DNA from 4 places in the Mesorhizobium calcicola genome. Region 3 is predicted to be linked to each of the others. Evidence: predicted binding sites of a transcription regulator. Region 3 holds the regulator's gene; each other region holds the start of a gene.

Region 1 (4,622 bases), on a different contig from region 3:
CGACCGACGCCAACCGCACCACGCCTGGCAAGGAAGCCTGGATGGTAATGGTCCAGGTCTGCACCCATCTCGGCTGCATTCCGCTCGGCCAGGAAGGCGATTTCGGTGGCTGGTTCTGCCCGTGCCACGGTTCGCAATACGACACGGCCGGCCGCATCCGCAAAGGCCCGGCGCCCGAGAACATGGCGGTGCCGGTATTCAAATTCATTTCCGATACCAAGATCCTTATCGGTTGAGGCAGGGGATATTTCGATGAGCGAGGGACACTCGACCTATACGCCCAAGACCGGTATCGAGCGCTGGTTCGACGCCCGCATGCCGCTGCCGCGGCTGGTTTATGACAGCTTCATCGCCTATCCGGTGCCGCGCAACCTGAACTATGCGTGGACCTTCGGCGGCATCCTGTCGATCATGCTGGTGGCGCAGATCCTGACCGGCATCGTGCTGGCCATGCATTACACGGCCGACACCAATCTCGCCTTCGGCTCGGTCGAAAAGATCATGCGCGACGTGAATTCGGGCTGGCTGCTGCGCTACATGCATTCGAACGGCGCCTCGTTCTTCTTCGTCGCCGTCTACATCCACATCTTCCGCGGCCTCTACTACGGCTCCTACAAGGCGCCGCGCGAGCTGCTGTGGATCCTCGGCTGCATCATCTATCTTCTGATGATGGCGACCGGCTTCATGGGCTACGTGCTGCCTTGGGGCCAGATGAGCTTCTGGGGCGCCACCGTCATCACGGGCTTCTTCAGCGCCATCCCGCTGGTCGGCGAATGGATCCAGCAGCTGCTGCTAGGCGGCTTCGCCGTCGACAATCCGACGCTGAACCGCTTCTTTGCGTTGCACTACCTGCTGCCGTTCATGATCGCCGGTGTCGTCGTGCTGCACGTCTGGGCGCTGCATGTCGTCGGTCAGTCGAACCCGACCGGCATCGAGGTCAAGTCGAAGACCGACACCGTTGCCTTCACCCCTTACGCGACCATCAAGGACGCGTTCGGCATGATCGTGTTCCTGTTCATCTTCGCCTATTTCGTCTTCTACCTGCCGAACTTTCTCGGCCACCCGGACAACTACACGGTCGCCAACCCGCTGAAGACGCCGGCCCATATCGTGCCGGAATGGTACTTCCTGCCGTTCTACGCGATCCTGCGCGCCATCACCTTCAATATCGGGCCGATCAATTCCAAGCTCGGCGGCGTGCTGTGCATGTTCGGCGCTATCGCCATGCTGTTCCTGGTGCCGTGGCTCGACACCTCGAAGGTGCGCTCGGCGGTCTACCGGCCCTGGTACAAGCTGTTCTTCTGGCTGTTCGTGGCCGATGCCATCCTGCTCGGCTGGCTGGGCTCGCAGCCCGCCGAAGGAAGCTATGTGTTCATGGCGCAGATGGCGACGCTGTTCTACTTCGCCTTCTTCCTGGTCGCGCTGCCGGTGCTCGGCCTGATCGAGACGCCGCGAAGGCTGCCGAACTCGATCACCGAGGCCGTGCTCGAGAAGAACAAGGGCGGCAGCGGACATCCGGCGGGTGCTGCGGGCGCACCAGAGACCAAGGGCTGAGCGGTAGAGAATCTAAGGGGATTTGGCATGAAGAAGATTCTCACCTCGCTGACGTTGCTTGGCCTCGTGGTTGTTGGCACCGGGGCGATCGCCGCCGAGGAGGCACACAACGCGGCCGCGCCGACGCATTTCCCGATCAACGAGCCGAAGGAGATGGACTGGAGCTTCGCCGGGCCGTTCGGTACCTACGACAAGGCGCAGCTGCAGCGCGGCCTGAAGGTCTACAAGGAAGTCTGTTCGGCCTGTCATTCGATGAATTTGGTGACGTTCCGCACGCTGTCGGACCTCGGCTATTCGGACGCGCAGATCAAGACACTGGCGGCCGAGTATACGGTCCATGACGGCCCGAACGACGCCGGCGACATGTTCGACCGTCCCGGCAAGCCGTCCGACCACTTCCCGGCGCCATTCGCCAACGAGGAAGCCGCCGCTGCCTCCAATGGTGGCGCTGCCCCGCCCGATATGTCGCTGCTGGCCAAGGCGCGCGGCGTCGAGCGCGGCTTCCCGCGCTTCGTCTTCGATATCTTCACGCAGTATGCCCAGGGCGGCCCCGACTACATCCATTCCCTGCTGACGGGCTACGACCAGACGCCGCCGGCCGGAATGGTCATTCCGGAAGGCACCCATTACAACCCGTACTTCATGTCCGGCGTGTCGCTGAAGATGCCCAAGCCGCTTTCCGACGGCCAGGTGACCTATGATGATGGCGCGCCGCAGACGGTCGATCAGTATTCCCGCGACGTCGCTGCCTTCCTGATGTGGGCGGCCGAGCCGCATATGGAAGCCCGCAAGAAGACCGGCTTCCGCGTGCTGGTGTTCCTGCTTCTGTTCGGCGCGCTGGTCTACCTCACCAAGCGCAAGGTGTGGGAAGGCGTGGCGCACTAACCGCGCACGGCCATGTGATCACAAAAGGGCGCCACGAGGGGCCCTTTTGCATTTGGGAGGCCGGTCGTGTCACATGGCCGTCACCGCATCTGGCGATCCTGTGCCGCTCTCATCAAAGGATCGCACCCATGAAAAGATACGCATCGCTCGCGGCAGGCCTGCTGCTGCTCATCGTCGGCTCGGCCGCGCAAGCCGAGGACGCCCAGCCCTTCGTCACCAACAAGGATGTCGACTTGACGATGATCCTGCCGCGGCCGCCGGCAAACGATTCGGCGCAGACCAAGGCTGAACTTGGCGAAGTGCTGACGCTGCAGGTGACGCGCACGCCCGAGATGGTGGCCGCCGCTGTCGCCGACGCCGAGGAGAATGTCTGGCGCTTTGCCGATGTCATGGGGCCGAAGTTCAACAAGGAAACGCTGCCGAAATTCAGTGCCTTCTTCGACCGCGTCGTGGCCACCGAAGGCGCCGTCGTCGATCCGGCCAAGGATGTCTGGAAGCGCCCGCGTCCGCACCAGCTCAGCGACCTCGTCAAGCCCGTGGTCAAGCTGTCCAGCTCCGGTTCGTGGCCGTCCGGCCACGCCACCGTCGGCACCATGATGGGCATCATCCTGTCCGACATGGTTCCGGAAAAGCGCGCCGAGATCATGGCGCGCGCGGCTGAATACGCCCACAATCGGGAGGTCGGCGGCATCCACTACGCGTCCGATATCGAGATGGGCAAGATTTCCGGCAGCGTCATCGCCGCGGTCCTGCTCAACCGGGACGACTTCAAGGCCGAATACGACGTGGCCAAGGCCGAGCTTCGTTCCGATCTCGGCATGTAATCTCTCGTCAGCAGTCGATTTTCGATGAAAGGGGCGCTTCGGGCGCCCCTTTTTTATGCTCGCGGTTGTGGCTCGGGGGACTGCCCGGCAATTAGGCCGTTGGCACGGAGACAACAGATTGATATTCGACGCACCAAACGGCGGCGAAAGACTTGCCCCGACATGGCATTTGGAATTGATGATGCGGCTCAGCGACTGTCACAATTTTTCCGATTTCCGCCGCATGGCGCAGCGGCGGCTGCCGGGGCCGATCTTCAACTACATCGACGGCGCGGCGGACGACGAGGTCACCTATCGCCGCAACACCGAAAGCTTCGAGACCTGCGACCTGGTTCCCAACGTCCTGCGCGGCGTCAGCGAGATCGACATGTCGGTGACGGTGATGGGCCAGAAGCTGGCGATGCCGGTCTATTGCTCGCCGACTGCCCTGCAGCGGCTGTTCCACCATCAGGGCGAGCGCGCGGTCGCCAAGGCCGCGGCCAAATACGGCACGATGTTCGGCGTGTCCTCGCTTGGCACCGTCAGCCTCGAGGAGGCGCGCCGGATCAGCAGCGGCCCGCAGGTCTATCAGTTCTATTTCCATCGGGATCGCGGCCTCAACCGGGCGATGATGCAGCGGGCGAAGGAGGTTGGCGTCGAAGTGATGATGCTGACCGTCGACAGCATCACCGGCGGCAACCGCGAGCGTGACAAACGCACCGGCTTTGCCATTCCCTTCAAGCTCAACCTGGCCGGAATGCTGCAGTTCGCGCTCAAGCCGGCCTGGGCGATCAACTATTTCACCCATGAGGGCTTCAAGCTGCCGCAGCTCGACGAGCATGTCGACATGGGCGGCGGCACGATGTCGATCAGCCGCTACTTCACCGAGATGCTCGATCCGTCGATGACCTGGGACGACGTCGCCGAGATGGTCAGGCTGTGGTCGGGCCCGTTCTGCCTCAAGGGCATCATGTCGGTGGAGGACGCCAAACGCGCCGTCGAGATCGGCTGCAGCGGCATCGTGCTGTCGAACCATGGCGGGCGGCAACTGGATGGCTCGCGGGCGGCGTTCGACCAGCTTGCCGAGATCGTCGATGCGGTCGGCGACCGGATCGACGTCATCATGGATGGCGGCGTGCAGCGCGGCACGCATGTGCTGAAGGCGCTGTCGCTCGGCGCCAAGGCTGTCGGCGTCGGCCGCTACTATCTGTTTCCACTGGCGGCGGCCGGCCAGCCGGGCGTCGAACGGGCGCTCGAGCAGATGCGGGTCGAGATCGAACGCGGCATGAAGCTGATGGGCTGCAGTTCGATCGAACAATTGTCGCGCAAGAATCTCCGTTTCAGGTAATCTCGAACCATGAAATCCTCCCTCGAAGTCTC
Region 2 (4,622 bases), on a different contig from region 3:
TCGGCGGTCAGCCAGACGGTGTTGCTGATGCCGGCGTTCTTGATGAAGCGCAACAGGTCGGCGATCTCCAGCTCGCGTCCCTTGGCCGGGCCGTTGTCGCCGTTGCTGACCGCTTCTGCGCCGACCTTCTTGGCGCCATCGTCCCAGACGACGAGGCCGAGCGGCATGTCGGCGGCGATGATTTTCCAGGTCGCTTTCGAATTCGCCAGCTCGCGCTTCAGCCATTTCGTCTGCTGTTCGCCGAGCATGCGCGACTGCGGCGTCATCTCATCCTGCATGTCCGGACCGTTGGGGCCGCGATAGGACCGCATGTCGAGGAAGAACACGTCGAGCAGCGGCCCGTAGGCAATCTTGCGATAGACGCGGCCGGGCTCCGACGGTTCGTAGCGGATCGTCGTCATTTCATGGAAGGCGCGCGCCGCGCGTGCCGCCAGCACGTGGATGGATTTCTCCGTGTAGCGGTTGTCGGCGCTGAGATTCTTCGAATCCGACCAGTTGTTGAGCACTTCGTGGTCATCCCACTGGTAGAAGGTCGGGCAGATGGCGCTCAGGCCGAGCACGTTCCTGTCCATCATGTTGTATTTCCACTGGTCGCGGTATTCGTCCAGCGTCTCGGCGACCTTGCGCTTGCCGTCGATCAGCACGACGTTCTTCCACTTGCCGCCGCCGGGCAGGTCGACTTCGTCCTTCATGACGCCGTCGGCATAGATGGTGTCGCCGGAATGCAGGAAGAAGTCGGGCGTGTGCTTGCCGATCGTGGCATAGGTCTTCATGCCGGTCTCGTCGATGCCCCAGCCCTGGCCGGCGGTGTCGCCCGACCAGGCGAACTTGATGTCGCGCCTGGAAGCGGGCGCCGTCCTGAACCGGCCGACGATCGGCTCGGAGACGGTGTTGATGTCGGCGAGATCGGCTGCCGTCATGCGGTAGAAGATGTCCTGGTCGGACGCGAGGTCGGTGAGCAGCCGCTTGACCGTGTAGTCGCTGGCCGGCGAGGTATCGAGCGGCGCCAGGCGGACGGCATCAGTGAAATTCTCCGTCGACGACACTTCGAACATGACGCGCGACGGACGATCGGTACGCGTCCACACCATGCCGCTGGTGGCGTCGACATCGCCTGACTGGACACCATGGGTAAAGGCCGGGCGCTGGTTGGCGCGCGAATAATATGGCAGCGCCAGGCTGGAGACGCCGACCAGGCCAACGGCGCTGGCGGAGGTGACGAAAGCACGGCGGGTCATCGAGAGCTTGTTCATGGCTGTCTCCTGGATGGCTTGAAAGGTGCCACCAAAGTCCAGCCTCAATGTTTCAGGCGCATTTCGAAACCATGAAGGTTTTCTGACGATCAACAGGCGTGTCGACAGTTCGCGCGGACGGCGAAGCACCGATCCCCCCCACGAGGGGGAGATCGGCAGTTTGGCCGACGGCGCCTCTCTCCTGTGACGGCAGCGATTAAGCCGCTTGCGGCTCCGGTTCGAACGCCGGCCGGCTGGTGTTGATCAGAAGCGAGATACAGGCGGCGGCGATCGCCGTCATGCCGGCGATCAGGAAGGCCAGCTCGTAGTTGCCCTGCAGTTCGCGCATGGTGCCACCGAAGGCAGCCGCGGTGGCCGCACCGATCTGGTGGCCGGCGACGATCCAGCCAAACACAATCGGGCCGCTGCGGTCGCCGAATGCCTCGTTGGCAAGCCTCAGCGTCGGCGGCACGGTGGCGATCCAGTCGAGGCCGTAGAGCACGGCAAAGATGATCAGGCTGGTCGCCGAGAAGCCGGAATAGGGCAGGTAGATCAGCGACAGGCCACGGATGCCGTAGTAGACGCCGAGCAGCTTGCGCGGGTCGAAGCGGTCGGTGAGCCAGCCCGACAATGTCGTGCCGATCAGGTCGAAAATGCCCATCATCGACAGCAGGCCAGCGGCCTGCACCTCGCCGATGCCCATGTCGCCGCAGAAGGCGATCAGATGCGTGCCGACCAGCCCGTTGGTGGTGAAGCCGCAGACGAAGAAGGTGGCGAACAGGTACCAGAACACGCGCGTGCCGGCGGCACGGCGCAGCGTCGAGAACGTGTGGGCGAGGAAATTGCCCTGTGATGCGGGCGGCATTGGCGGCACGTCGTCGGCTTCGGCGCCATAGCGCACCATGCCGATCGAAGCCGGCCGCTCCGGCACCAGCAGCCAGACCAGCGGTATCAGGGCCGCGGTGGCGATCGCGACCGCAATGACGACCGGCTGCCAGCCGCCCGACTGCGCCAGCGCGGCGATCAGCGGCAGGAACACCAGCATGCCGGAGGCACTGGAGGCCGACATCAATCCCATGACAAGGCCGCGATTGGTCTTGAACCAGCGGTTGACGATGGTGGCGCCGAGCACGCTGGCGACAGCGCCCGAACCAATGCCCGAGAACACGCCCCAGGTGATGAACAGGTGCCAGGGCTTGGTCATCAGCAGGCTGAGCGCGGTCGAGCCCGACATCACCACCAGCGAGGCAAGCAGCGTGCGGCGCAGCCCGATCCGCTCCATCAGGGCGGCGGCGAACGGCCCGGTGAGACCGTAGAGCAGGATGCCGACACCGGCGGCCAGCGAGATGACGTCGCGCCGCCAGCCAAAACTGTTCTCCAGCGGCAGCATCATGACGGCGGGGGCGGACCGCAGGCCGGCCGCGACCAGCAGGCAGAGGAAGATGACACCAACCACGACGAAAGCGTAGCGCTGGCCAAACGGACGGGATTGAGCTATCATGTTACTGACCGGTACGTTGCAGACGGGAGAAGGTATACGTACCGATCGGTAACATTGTCAATCGAGTTTCAAGATGCCAACGGACAAAAATATTGAAGTGACCATCAGCGACGGTCATGCATCGGCGCCGCCGAAGGCCGCCAAGAAAATCCTCGATGTGGCCTACGAGCTGTTCTACCGGCGCGGCATCAGGGCGATCGGCGTCGACGAGATCGTCAAACGCGCCGGTGTCACCAAGCCCAGCCTCTACCGCAGCTTCCCCTCCAAGGATGAACTGGCCGCCTCCTATCTCAGGCAATACGACCTTGAGTACTGGGAGCGCTTCGATGAGGCGGTCGCCGCTCACCCCGGCGACCCGCGCGCGCAGATCAAGGCTTTCCTGACCCGCATCGGCAAGCGCACGCAAGTGGCGGACTATCGCGGCTGCGGCATGACCAATGCCGCGGTCGAGTACCCCGAACACAGCCATCCGGCCCGCATGGTCAGCGAGACCAACAAGCAGGAACTGCGCCGGCGGCTGCGCGCCATGGCGGTTGCCATGGGCGCGCAAGACCCCGACACGCTGGGCGACGGCCTGCTGCTCCTGATCGAAGGCGCCTATATCAGCGGCCAGCTGTTCGGGCTCGCCGGCCCGGCGCAATCGGTTGCCCGCAATGCCGACCTGCTAATCGAAGCGAGCTTGAAGAAATAGCGTTTGGCGCTACGCTGCGGTGGCTTGCAACGAGATCGTCCGCCATGCGTGCCATTCTGATCCCGCTCGCCCTTGCCGGCCTTTGTCACGCGGCCCGTGCCGACGGCATCTCAAGCGCCTACACCGATCTCGACTGGAAGAAGGACTGCGTCACCTACGCGCAGGCCGGGGAAGGCGACGGCGACTGGGCCGATCTCGCCTGTTCGGGCTATCGCGGCTATCCCGTGCTGATCGCCTATGACGATGCCCGTGAATCGCTGTTCTATGGGTTTCCGCCCGGCAGCGACATGACATCGGTCTGGGAAAGTTTTTCCGGCTTCAATTCGTCCGGAGCCAAGATCGAATGGCGCGTCGAGACCAAGGGCGACAAGGCTGTGCCCTTTGCCGTGATCCACCGCCGCTCGATCAGCACTCCCGAGGATCAGAACAAGCCGACCGAGGTGCTGCTCGTCGCCAAGGTCGGCCAGATGGACGCCCGCGACGGCTGCACGATCGGCCTTGTGCTGGCCACCGGCAATCCCGCCGCCAACGATCAGGCGCGCAAGCTGGCTGACGAGAAAGCGCGGACGTTCGCCTGCGGCAAGGACAAGCACACCGTCATCGGCAACGTGCCGGCTTTCGGCCGGGTCGATAATTAAGCGCGCGTCGCGATAGAACGACCTCGGACGAAGCGTTGCCCAGGCATCGCCGTCGGCGCCGCCCCTCATTGCCCTGCCGGGCATTTCTCCCCGTATAGTGACGGGGAGAAAGATGCCGTCATCGCGGCTTTCGCCAGTCACATACGTTGCAGGAAATGGAGCCAACGCTGCGACTACCCCCTTCTCCCCGTCACCATACGGGGAGAAGGTGCCGGCAGGCGGATGAGGGGCGGCGCTACGCCTGGTGGGTTCGCTCGCAAACTCCGGACGGCGGCCTACTTGCTCGCCTTGGCCCGCGCGATCGCGTCGACGATCATCTTCTTGGCGTATGCGGCATCGTGCCAGCCTTCGATCTTGACCCATTTGCCGGGCTCGAGATCCTTGTAATGCTCGAAGAAGTGCTGCACCTGCTGGCGCGTGATGTCGGGCAGCTGGGTGTATTCGGTGACGTTCTCGTAGCGCAGCGTCAGCTTCGGCGACGGCACGGCGATGATCTTCTCGTCCTGGCCGGCATTGTCTTCCATGATCAGCACGCCGATCGGCCTGACATTGATGACGCA
Region 3 (4,622 bases):
AAACTGGCCCGAAGGCCGGCACAGAGGCTCTATTTTTTCGAGCCTCGAAAAAATACTGATCTAACACCCGAACGCTGTCAACATCGATTCTGGTGGATTTTGATGTCCCTCTGAATTTTTTTCGAGCTCCGGAATAAATAATGACAGGATGGTGGCCTTCTGCCAGAATTTGTCTGGCGCATGTCGCCCCAAAGGTGCGCAGTGGTTTGGGGACAACGACACGCGCGGAAACAAGTGCCTGAAGCGCCTCGCGCTTTCAGGCTTCGCTGATGGCCTTCGGGAGGCAACGAGAGGCCGCGGCGACCGGGAGGATGTGAAAAGCATGTCGGTCGGAATCCGCCACGACGATCTGCGCCGCCGCAACCGGGCGATGGTGATTGCGGCCGTGCGCCGCGCCGGACAGCCGTCCCGCACCGAGATCGCCGCGACCACGGGCCTCAGCCATTCGACCATATCGGCGATCTCCGCCGACCTCATCGGCGAAGGCATCCTGACCGAGAGCAAGCCGAGCGAGGCCGGCTCGCTCAAACGCGGCCGGCCGCAGGTCGGCCTCGGCCTCAATCCGGAAGCGGCGGCGGTGATGACCGTGGTGCTGTCGCTGAACTTCCTCTCGGTCGCCGTCATCGACTATGCAGGCCAGGTGATCGCCGAGGAACAGCGCCGGCTGGACACGCTGACCATGTCGCGCGACGCGCTGATCGACGAATGCGTCGCCATCGTGCGGCGCCGCATCGAGGATCCCGATCTCGACGTCCGCAGCGTCGCCCGCATCGCGCTGGCGATCCAGGGCATCACCGACACGCGTGCCCGCGCCATGCTGTGGTCGCCGATCACGCCACACACCGATATCGCCTTCGCCGACATACTCGAAGACGAGTTCGGCATCCCCGCCACCATGGAGAACGACTGCAACATGATGGCGGTGGCGCTGCGCTGGCGCGATCCGCAGCGCTACCGTGACGATTTCATCGCCATCCTCTTGTCGCACGGCATCGGCATGGGCCTGGTGCTGAAGGGCGAGCTGTTCACCGGCACCCATTCCTCGGGCGGCGAGTTCGGCCACATGATCCATCGGCCGAACGGCGCGCTGTGCCGGTGCGGACGGCGCGGCTGCGTCGAGGCCTATGCCGGCAACTACGCGATCTGGCGCAATGCAAGGCAGCTGGGCGAGGACACCGAGCCGGTCGCCGATGTCAGTGACGCTGACATGCGCGCCCTGGCGACCGCGGCGCGCGAAAGGGATGGACCCGAGCGCGAGGCCTATCGCAAGGCCGGCGAGGCGCTCGGCTACGGTCTCGGCAGCCTGTTCGCGCTGATCGATCCGGCGCCCGTCGCAATGGTCGGCGTCAGCGCCGCGGCCTTCGACCTGATCGAGCCTGCCTTGCGCGAGGCGATAGCCCAGACCGCCGGCGGCCAGCACTCGAAATCGATTTCCTTCGACACCGAGCCGAACGAACTGCCGCTGATCCGCGAAGGCTGCGCCATGCGCGCGCTGACCTTCGTCGACCAGGAGATTTTCGCGCCGGGCGCGCAGGCAAGAACGGGTGCCGGAAAGAACGTTGCCTGACGGTCAGGGCGAAACTCAATCATTCTGAACGACCGAGTTCGACCCATTGCGGACATCAATTGGCAATGTGTCTGCCTGTATGATCTGCTGATGTCCCGTTCGTTGGTGATCAACTTCAACATAGATCAGGCCGAGCTTTACGGCCTCATCCATCGTGTTCGCAACTTCGGTGAGGACGTCTACCGCTTCCTACGAACCAACGGCTGGGGCGAAATTGATATCGGCGAGGTCGATGCGGCCACAACGCAACTGATCATGCGAGACATCAAACATTCAAAGCTCCGGCGCGTTACTGCCTGGGTCGAAGAGGAGATGAGGCGGCAACATCTGTTGGGAGAAGTCGAAGTCCGCTAACCACCCTCTTCACGGCATTGGCGACTGCCTGCTGACTGGAGTTTTGATCTTGGAGTCCCATCCCGTTCTTATCGGGATGGGACAAGCTCTAGTCTTCGCGGATCGCGTATCCCGCCCCCCGGATGGTGCGGATGACGTCGGGCATGCGGCCATTGTTGACCGCCTTGCGCAGCCGGCCGACGTGGACGTCCACCGTACGCTCGTCGATATAGATCGTCTCGCCCCAGACATTGTCGAGCAGCTGACTGCGCGAAAACACGCGACCGGGATGGCGCATCATGAATTCGAGCAGGCGGAATTCGGTAGGTCCGAGCCGGATCTCGCTCTTCTTGCGATAGACCCGGTGCGATTCACGATCGAGCACGATGTCGCCGACCTTGAGCACGCTGGACAGCACTTCCGGCTTGGCGCGGCGCAGCAGCGCCTTGACCCTGGCCATGAACTCCGGCGTCGAGAACGGCTTGACCAGATAATCGTCGGCCCCGGTGGAGAGGCCGCGCACACGATCGCTTTCCTCGCCGCGCGCGGTCAGCATGATGATCGGCAGCCGCTCCGTCTCGGGACGCATTCTTAGCCGGCGACAGAGTTCGATGCCGGAAACCGCGGGCACCATCCAGTCGAGCACCAGAAGGTCGGGGACGTTCTCCTGCAGGCGAATTTCGGCCTCGTCGCCGCGCGTCACCACCTCGACCTGGTAACCCTCGGACTCCAGATTGTAGCGGAGCAGCACACCCAGCGGCTCCTCGTCCTCCACGACCATGATGCGTGGCGCGATCATCGACTGGTCACCCCTGTCGTCATGCCGCCGGCGCGGACATTGCCGTCTCGTCCTGCTTCGGACGATTGGCGGGCAACTGCTTGCCGGTCAAAACATAATACGCATTTTCCGCGATGTTCGTGACGTGATCGCCGATGCGCTCGAGGTTCTTGGCGCAGAACAAAAGATGCGTGCACGCGGTGATGTTGCGCGGGTCTTCCATCATGTAGGTCAGCAGTTCGCGGAACACGGAGGTGTACTTGACGTCGATGCGCTCGTCGGCGGCGCGCAGTTTCGCCAGGGCCTCGGCGTCGCGCGCCGCATATTCCTCGATGACGCCCTGCACCTGGATCAGCACCAGCTGCGCCATGGTGTCGATGGAGTGCGACAGGTCGCGCGGCGTGACGCTTAGGCCGACGGTGCCGACGCGTTTGGCGATGTTCTTGGCAAGGTCGCCAATGCGTTCAAGGTCGCCGGCCATGCGGATCGAACCGACGACATGGCGCAGATCGTCGGCCATCGGCTGCCGCTTGGCGATCAGTGTGATGGCGCGGTCGTCGAGCTCGCGCTGGCGCGCGTCCATGATCGCGTCGTCGGAGACGACGCGTTGGGCCATGGCGTTGTCGGAACTCAGCAGCGCCTTGGTGGCACCGCTGACCATCGAGCTGGCGAGATCGCCCATGTCGCTGATAAGCCTGCGGATCTGTCCGAGATCCTCGTCGAAAGAAGCGACGGTGTGTTCGCCCATGATCTTAGTCCTCGTATGCCTGAGCTCAGCCGAAGCGGCCAGTGATGTAGTCCTGGGTGCGCTTGTCGTCGGGGTTGGTGAACATCTTGTCGGTAGCGCCCTCCTCGACCAGATAGCCTAGATGGAACATCGCCGTGCGCTGCGACACGCGCGCCGCCTGCTGCATCGAGTGGGTGACGATGACGATCGTGTAGTTCTGGCGCAGTTCGTCGATCAGTTCCTCGACGCGAGCGGTGGCGATCGGGTCGAGCGCCGAGCAGGGCTCGTCCATCAGGATCACCTCGGGCGACACGGCGATGGCACGTGCGATGCACAGGCGTTGCTGCTGGCCGCCGGAAAGGCCGGTGCCGGGCTCCTGCAGGCGGTCCTTGACCTCGTTCCAGATCGCCGCCTTCTTCAGGCTCTGTTCAACGATCTGATCCATGTCGGCCTTACGCTTGGCCAACCCATGGATGCGCGGGCCATAGGCAACGTTCTCGTAGATCGACTTCGGGAACGGATTGGGCTTCTGGAACACCATGCCGACGCGCGCCCTGAGTTCGACGACATCGATGCTCTTGTCGTAGATATCCTCTTGGTCGAGCGTGATCTTGCCGGTCACCCGCGCCGAGTCGATGGTGTCGTTCATGCGGTTGAGGCAGCGCAGGAAGGTGGACTTGCCGCAGCCGGAAGGGCCGATCAACGCCGTCACCTGGTTCAGGCGGACGTCGAGATTGACGTCGAACAGCGCCTGCTTCTCGCCGTAGAACACGCCGACCTTGTCGCCGCGCATCTTGATGACTTCGTTCGATTTGGCGCTCATTTTATCGCCCACTGCGTTTTCAACAGACTGTTCGGTCATGATGTTCATACCAAAATGCCTTTTTTCTACCAGCGCCGCTCGAACCGACGCCGAAGCACGATCGCGGTGATGTTCATGGCCATGAGGAAGATGAGCAGGATTATGATGGCGCCCGACATGCGCTCGACGAAGGCGCGTTCGGCCTCGTTCGCCCACATGTAGATCTGCACCGGCAGCGCCGTCGCCGGATCGAAAGGCGTCTTCGGATAGTCGGCGACGAAGGCGACCATGCCGATCAGGAGCAGCGGCGCGGTTTCGCCCAGCGCCCGCGCCAGGCCGATGATCGTGCCGGTGAGAATGCCGGGTGCGGCCAGCGGCAGGATGTGCTGGAACACCATCTGCATCTTGGACGCGC
Region 4 (4,622 bases), on a different contig from region 3:
CCGCCCCGTCGAGGCGGTCGAGCAACTCCCTCAAGCGGTCGGGAATGTCGGCCTCGGTGCGGAAGGCCGGCAAGGTGCGCAGAAAGCGCGTTACCGCCTCGGCGCGGAACTGGCGCCTGACCTCGGCTGCCAGCCTTTCGCCCTTTTCGGCTTTGTTGCGGGTCATCATCTCAAATCCTGTGTTGGCTTCGAAACTCCTCCAGCAAGGGAATGGTTCCCGCATCACGCGTTTGTGGCAAGCAAAGCCGGCGATTAGGGTAAAATTTGAATTAAAATCGAAAGACCTTGCCGTTTGTCGTTCTGCCCTGGCCGCGAGCCTCCACTGTCGCTTACCCCTTGATTTTTGGCCGCCAAACCTCGATATCGGGCTCAAAATCCATACCATTCGAGATTGACGGGAAACGGCGATGAGCGACCAGGCAAAAGACGAACGCGCGCCCGATGAAGTCGAGGCGACCGAGGCCAATGTCGAGCGCACGGAAGGCAGCATCGATGGCGACTATGAAGCGCTTGTGCGGCTGCTGAAGGAAAATGAAGAACTGAAGGACCGCGCGCTGCGCGTCGCGGCCGAAATGGAAAACCTGCGCCGCCGCACCGCGCGCGACGTGCACGACGCACGCACTTACGCGGTGGCGAATTTCGCGCGCGACATGCTGTCGGTGTCGGACAATCTGCGCCGGGCACTCGACGCCATCCCGGCCGAGGCCAAGGCATCGGGCGATGCCGGCTTCAAGGCGCTGATCGAAGGCGTCGACCTCACCGAGCGCGCCATGCTGTCGGCGCTGGAACGGCATGGGGTCAAGAAACTCGCGCCGGAAGGCGAGAAGTTCGATCCCAATTTCCACCAGGCGATGTTCGAAGTGCCCAATCCGGATGTCCCGGCCAACACCGTGGTCCAGGTTGTGCAGCCGGGCTATTCGATCGGCGAGCGGGTGCTGCGCCCGGCCATGGTCGGCGTCGCCAAGGGCGGCCCGAAGGTTGCCGCCGAAGCGCCAGTCGAGCCTGGGCCTGTCAATGAGCAGGCCGAGAAGGACGCTTAGATAGGGAATAGGGGAATAGGGGAATAGGGGGTCGTATCGGCGGCGCAGCTTCGTGCTAACATACTGGCATACTCCCATACTCCCATACTCCCCTACTGCCTTATTCCCCTTGGTCCCATGAATCCCATCGCGCTTCTCGACTATGCCGGCGTCGCCGTCTTTGCCGCGACCGGGGCGCTTGCTGCTTCACGCAAGCAGCTCGACATCATCGGTTTCCTGTTCCTGGCCAGCGTCACCGGCATCGGTGGCGGTACGTTTCGCGACCTGATCCTCAACGTGCCGGTGTTCTGGGTGGGAAACCGCGACTACGTGCTGATCTGCGCGGTGGTGGCGGTTGTGGTGTTCTTCACCGCGCACCGTGTCGAATCCCGCTACAAGCTGCTGCTTTGGCTCGACGCCATCGGCCTTGCCGCGTTTTCCGTGATGGGCGCGGCCAAGGGACTTGCCATCACCGGCTCGCCGGCGGTGTCGGTGATCACCGGCATGCTGACCGCCACATTCGGCGGCATCCTGCGTGACCTTCTGGCGGGGGAGCCTTCGGTGCTGCTGAAGCCGGAAATCTATGTCACGGCCGCGCTCGTCGGCGCTGCCGTCTTTACTGCAGGCGATGTCGCCGGCTTGCCACAGATTGTTTCAGGATTGGGCGGCTTCATCGCGGCGTTAGCCGTGCGCGGCGGCGCGCTTCGTTTCGGCTGGGCGTTTCCGTCCTACAAGAGCCGGCCCGGCCGGCGGCCGGAAGATATTCCGTGAAGATGAAAGCGCGTAGCGAATAGGGAAGGCGGCCGATATTGCTTCTATTCGCTATTCGCTATTCACGCCGCGAAACGCTGGGCTTCCCCGCCATAATAATTGACGTAGCGGGCGCCGATTTCCTTGACCGGCATCACGACGAACACGTCGACCGTCGAGAATTCGCGGTCGATGACGCAGCCGTCGCCGATGCGGGCGCCGACGCGCAGATAGCCCTTGACCAGCGGCGGCATCGCCGCGATCGCCGCCTTGGCGTTGACCGCCTCAATCGGCATCAAATCCATCGAACAGTAACGCCCGGACACCGCGCGCACGTCCCAGGCCGAATTCGTCCGGCAGTGGTGGGCGAGATAGGTGAGCGCCTCGGCATGCGCGGCCGGCACGGTGCCGTGGAAGGAAGCGCAGCCGGTCATCACACCGATTTCGTAGTGGTTGATATAAGCCCAGATACCTTGCCACAGCGCCTCGATGGTGCGCTTCGAGCGGTATTCGGGCAAAACGCAGGAACGGCCGAGCTCGAGAAAACGCTGGCCGGGGTGACGGGCGATGAGCTTGGTCAGCTCGAATTCGCCTTCGGAATAGAACCCTCCGGCCGCGGCTGCGATTTCTTGCCGCAACAGGCGATAGGTGCCGACGATACGGCGATGTTCGGGGCCGGAAAGTGAAGTATCGAAGACAAGCAGATGGTCGCAGAGCGGGTCGAACCGGTCGGCGTCGCGGCGATCCTGCGCCTGGAACAGATCCTTCCTGGCGCCAAGTTCATCGTAGAACACCCGGTAGCGGACTTCCTGCGCGGCCGCGATCTCGGCCTCGTTGCGGGCGAGCCGCACTTCGAGATTACCGATTCGGCCGAGTGCTGCGCCCTTTGTGACGGAATCGACGCTACGTCCGGCAAGCAAGGCGCTGCTGGCGTTCGGCCGAGTGTCACATTCCGGCATAACTGTATGCACGAGTGATTCTCCTTCGAGCCATCCCTCTTGGCACGGGGATACGGTGTAGGTGCAACAGGATTGTGACAGTACCGTGATACGACGTCGCGGGCAATACTTCGTCGGCTGGTGAATACGGTCAACCGGCTGCGTTATGTGAGGAGACGGGTCGGCGCAGAGGAAGAAAAGCGGCTCAGGCCGCGACTTGTCCCTCGACGGCATTGACCAGCGCGTCAGGGTCGAGTGGCTTGGTGACGAAGCCGCTGGCGCCATGAGCCAGCACCGCATGGCGGGTCTTTTCCTGGCTGTCGGCCGACAGCACCATGATCGGCACCGGCGGCGCGGCGGTTTCCTCCTCGTGGCGGCGGATGGCGGCAATCGCGTCCAGCCCGTCCATGACCGGCATGTGCAGATCCATCAGCACCACGTCGAAGCGGTGTTTGTGCCCGGCGCCGGTGACAGCCTCGACGGCGGCCTTGCCGTTGCCGACCACCTCGACGCGATGCCCGGCCTTCAGCAGCGTGGCGCGGGCAAGCATGGCGTTGATGTCATTGTCCTCGGCGATCAGCACCGACAGGCCTCGCTGGCGGCTGCCGACGGCACGAAGTGAGGGCGCGCCGTGCTTTTCCGGCTGCGGCTGGGCGAGTGCGAGAGCATTGCTGCTCAACAGCACACGCAGAAGCGTTCCGCCACGCACCGGCCTGGCAAGGAAGGTTGCGTAGCCGCTGGCGCGGAACTCGCCAAGCATGCCGCGGTCGGTCGGCGCGATCAGCGTGATCGCCTCGCAGTCGGTGAAACCGTTCTGGCGCAGGCGCTTGAGCAGCCTGCCGTCGCTCTCTTCCATGGCCGCGTCGACCAGAAGCACATCGCAGCCGTCGGCGAAGGGCGCTGCCTGCGCGACGGTGGTGGCGACATCGACCGCGCCGCCATTGGCGCGGATGGTGCGGGCGATGGCATCGGCCTCGACGGCGTTTTTGGACAGGATCACCGCGCGCTTGTCCGAGAGCGCGTTCTGCCGGCTCTGCGGCGCTTCGGTGGCCGATATTGCCGGGACTTCGAAGACGAACTCGGATCCCTGGCCAAGCCGGCTCGATACCGAAATCGTGCCACCCATGGCGGCCACCAGGCGTTTGGAGATGGCAAGACCGAGGCCGGCCCCGCCATGCGTGCGCGTCGACGTGCCGTCGGCCTGCTCGAACTCCTCGAAAATGCGCTCCAGGTCCTCATCATGCAGACCTGGACCGGTATCGGCGATGGTGAAGCAGATGCGGTCGGTGGTTTCGGTGCGCGCGCGCGCAATGCTCACCAATACGCCGCCGCTATCGGTGAACTTGATGGCATTGCCGATGAGGTTGAGCAGCACTTGCCTGACCTTGCCCGGATCGGCGGTGATCAATTGCGGCACGTCGGGTTCGACATGGCAGCCGAGCCCGATATCCTTGGCGAAGGCGCGGGCAGCCAGCAATTCGATGATGTTGTCGGCGATCTCGCGCACCGACATCGGCTGCGGTTCCGGGTCGAAGCGCCCTGCCTCGATCTTGGAGTAATCGAGCAGATCCTCGATCAGGGCGAGCAATGCGCTGGCCGAGGTCGAGACGGCGCCGACATAGGTCTGCTGCTCCGGCGACAGGCTGGTGTCGGCCAGCAACCTGGCCATGCCCATGATGCCGTTCATCGGCGTGCGAATTTCATGGCTGACCGTGGCGAGGAAGCGCGATTTGGCCTGGCTGGCATATTCGGCCCGCTCGCGAGCGGTGATCAGCGAGGATTCGGCCCGTTTGCGGGCGGTGATGTCGCGGGCGATGGCGCGATGCGACGCGGCGCCGCTGTCCTTGTCGCGCACCGACAGTTCGATCCACGAAAACCAGCGCGGACCGCTGGGCGTGCGGATGGCGACATCGGT

What was found. The regulator PhoB, encoded in region 3, activates phosphate uptake and scavenging genes when phosphate is short. The targets are predictions, from matches to a motif close to TGTCATNNANCTGTCAT.
Region 1: a site for PhoB is predicted at 2,507-2,523, ahead of ACFSQT_RS32700 (acid phosphatase). Genes of this name have one in related genera too.
Region 2: a site for PhoB is predicted at 1,325-1,341, ahead of ACFSQT_RS05290 (alkaline phosphatase D family protein). Genes of this name have one in related genera too.
Region 4: a site for PhoB is predicted at 2,792-2,808, ahead of olsB (l-ornithine N(alpha)-acyltransferase). Genes of this name have one in related genera too.

Annotation. Positions count from the first base shown of each region.
Region 1 is NZ_JBHUGY010000062.1:18,100-22,721, reverse strand. It holds gene petA (ubiquinol-cytochrome c reductase iron-sulfur subunit) at 1-236, shown strand, start outside; gene ACFSQT_RS32710 (cytochrome b) at 253-1,554, shown strand; gene ACFSQT_RS32705 (cytochrome c1) at 1,582-2,439, shown strand; gene ACFSQT_RS32700 (acid phosphatase) at 2,568-3,263, shown strand; gene ACFSQT_RS32695 (alpha-hydroxy acid oxidase) at 3,445-4,590, shown strand; gene ACFSQT_RS32690 (adenine phosphoribosyltransferase) at 4,600-4,622, shown strand, end outside.
Region 2 is NZ_JBHUGY010000009.1:88,276-92,897, reverse strand. It holds gene ACFSQT_RS05290 (alkaline phosphatase D family protein) at 1-1,253, opposite strand, end outside; gene ACFSQT_RS05285 (MFS transporter) at 1,450-2,733, opposite strand; gene ACFSQT_RS05280 (TetR/AcrR family transcriptional regulator) at 2,807-3,424, shown strand; gene ACFSQT_RS05275 (hypothetical protein) at 3,469-4,062, shown strand; gene ppa (inorganic diphosphatase) at 4,338-4,622, opposite strand, start outside.
Region 3 is NZ_JBHUGY010000061.1:35,387-40,008, forward strand. It holds gene ACFSQT_RS32480 (ROK family protein) at 323-1,567, shown strand; gene ACFSQT_RS32485 (hypothetical protein) at 1,658-1,921, shown strand; gene phoB (phosphate regulon transcriptional regulator PhoB) at 2,010-2,699, opposite strand; gene phoU (phosphate signaling complex protein PhoU) at 2,719-3,426, opposite strand; gene pstB (phosphate ABC transporter ATP-binding protein PstB) at 3,452-4,276, opposite strand; gene pstA (phosphate ABC transporter permease PstA) at 4,294-4,622, opposite strand, start outside.
Region 4 is NZ_JBHUGY010000025.1:21,155-25,776, forward strand. It holds gene ACFSQT_RS15705 (hypothetical protein) at 1-169, opposite strand, end outside; gene grpE (nucleotide exchange factor GrpE) at 408-1,040, shown strand; gene ACFSQT_RS15715 (trimeric intracellular cation channel family protein) at 1,158-1,790, shown strand; gene olsB (l-ornithine N(alpha)-acyltransferase) at 1,853-2,740, opposite strand; gene ACFSQT_RS15725 (response regulator) at 2,913-4,622, opposite strand, start outside.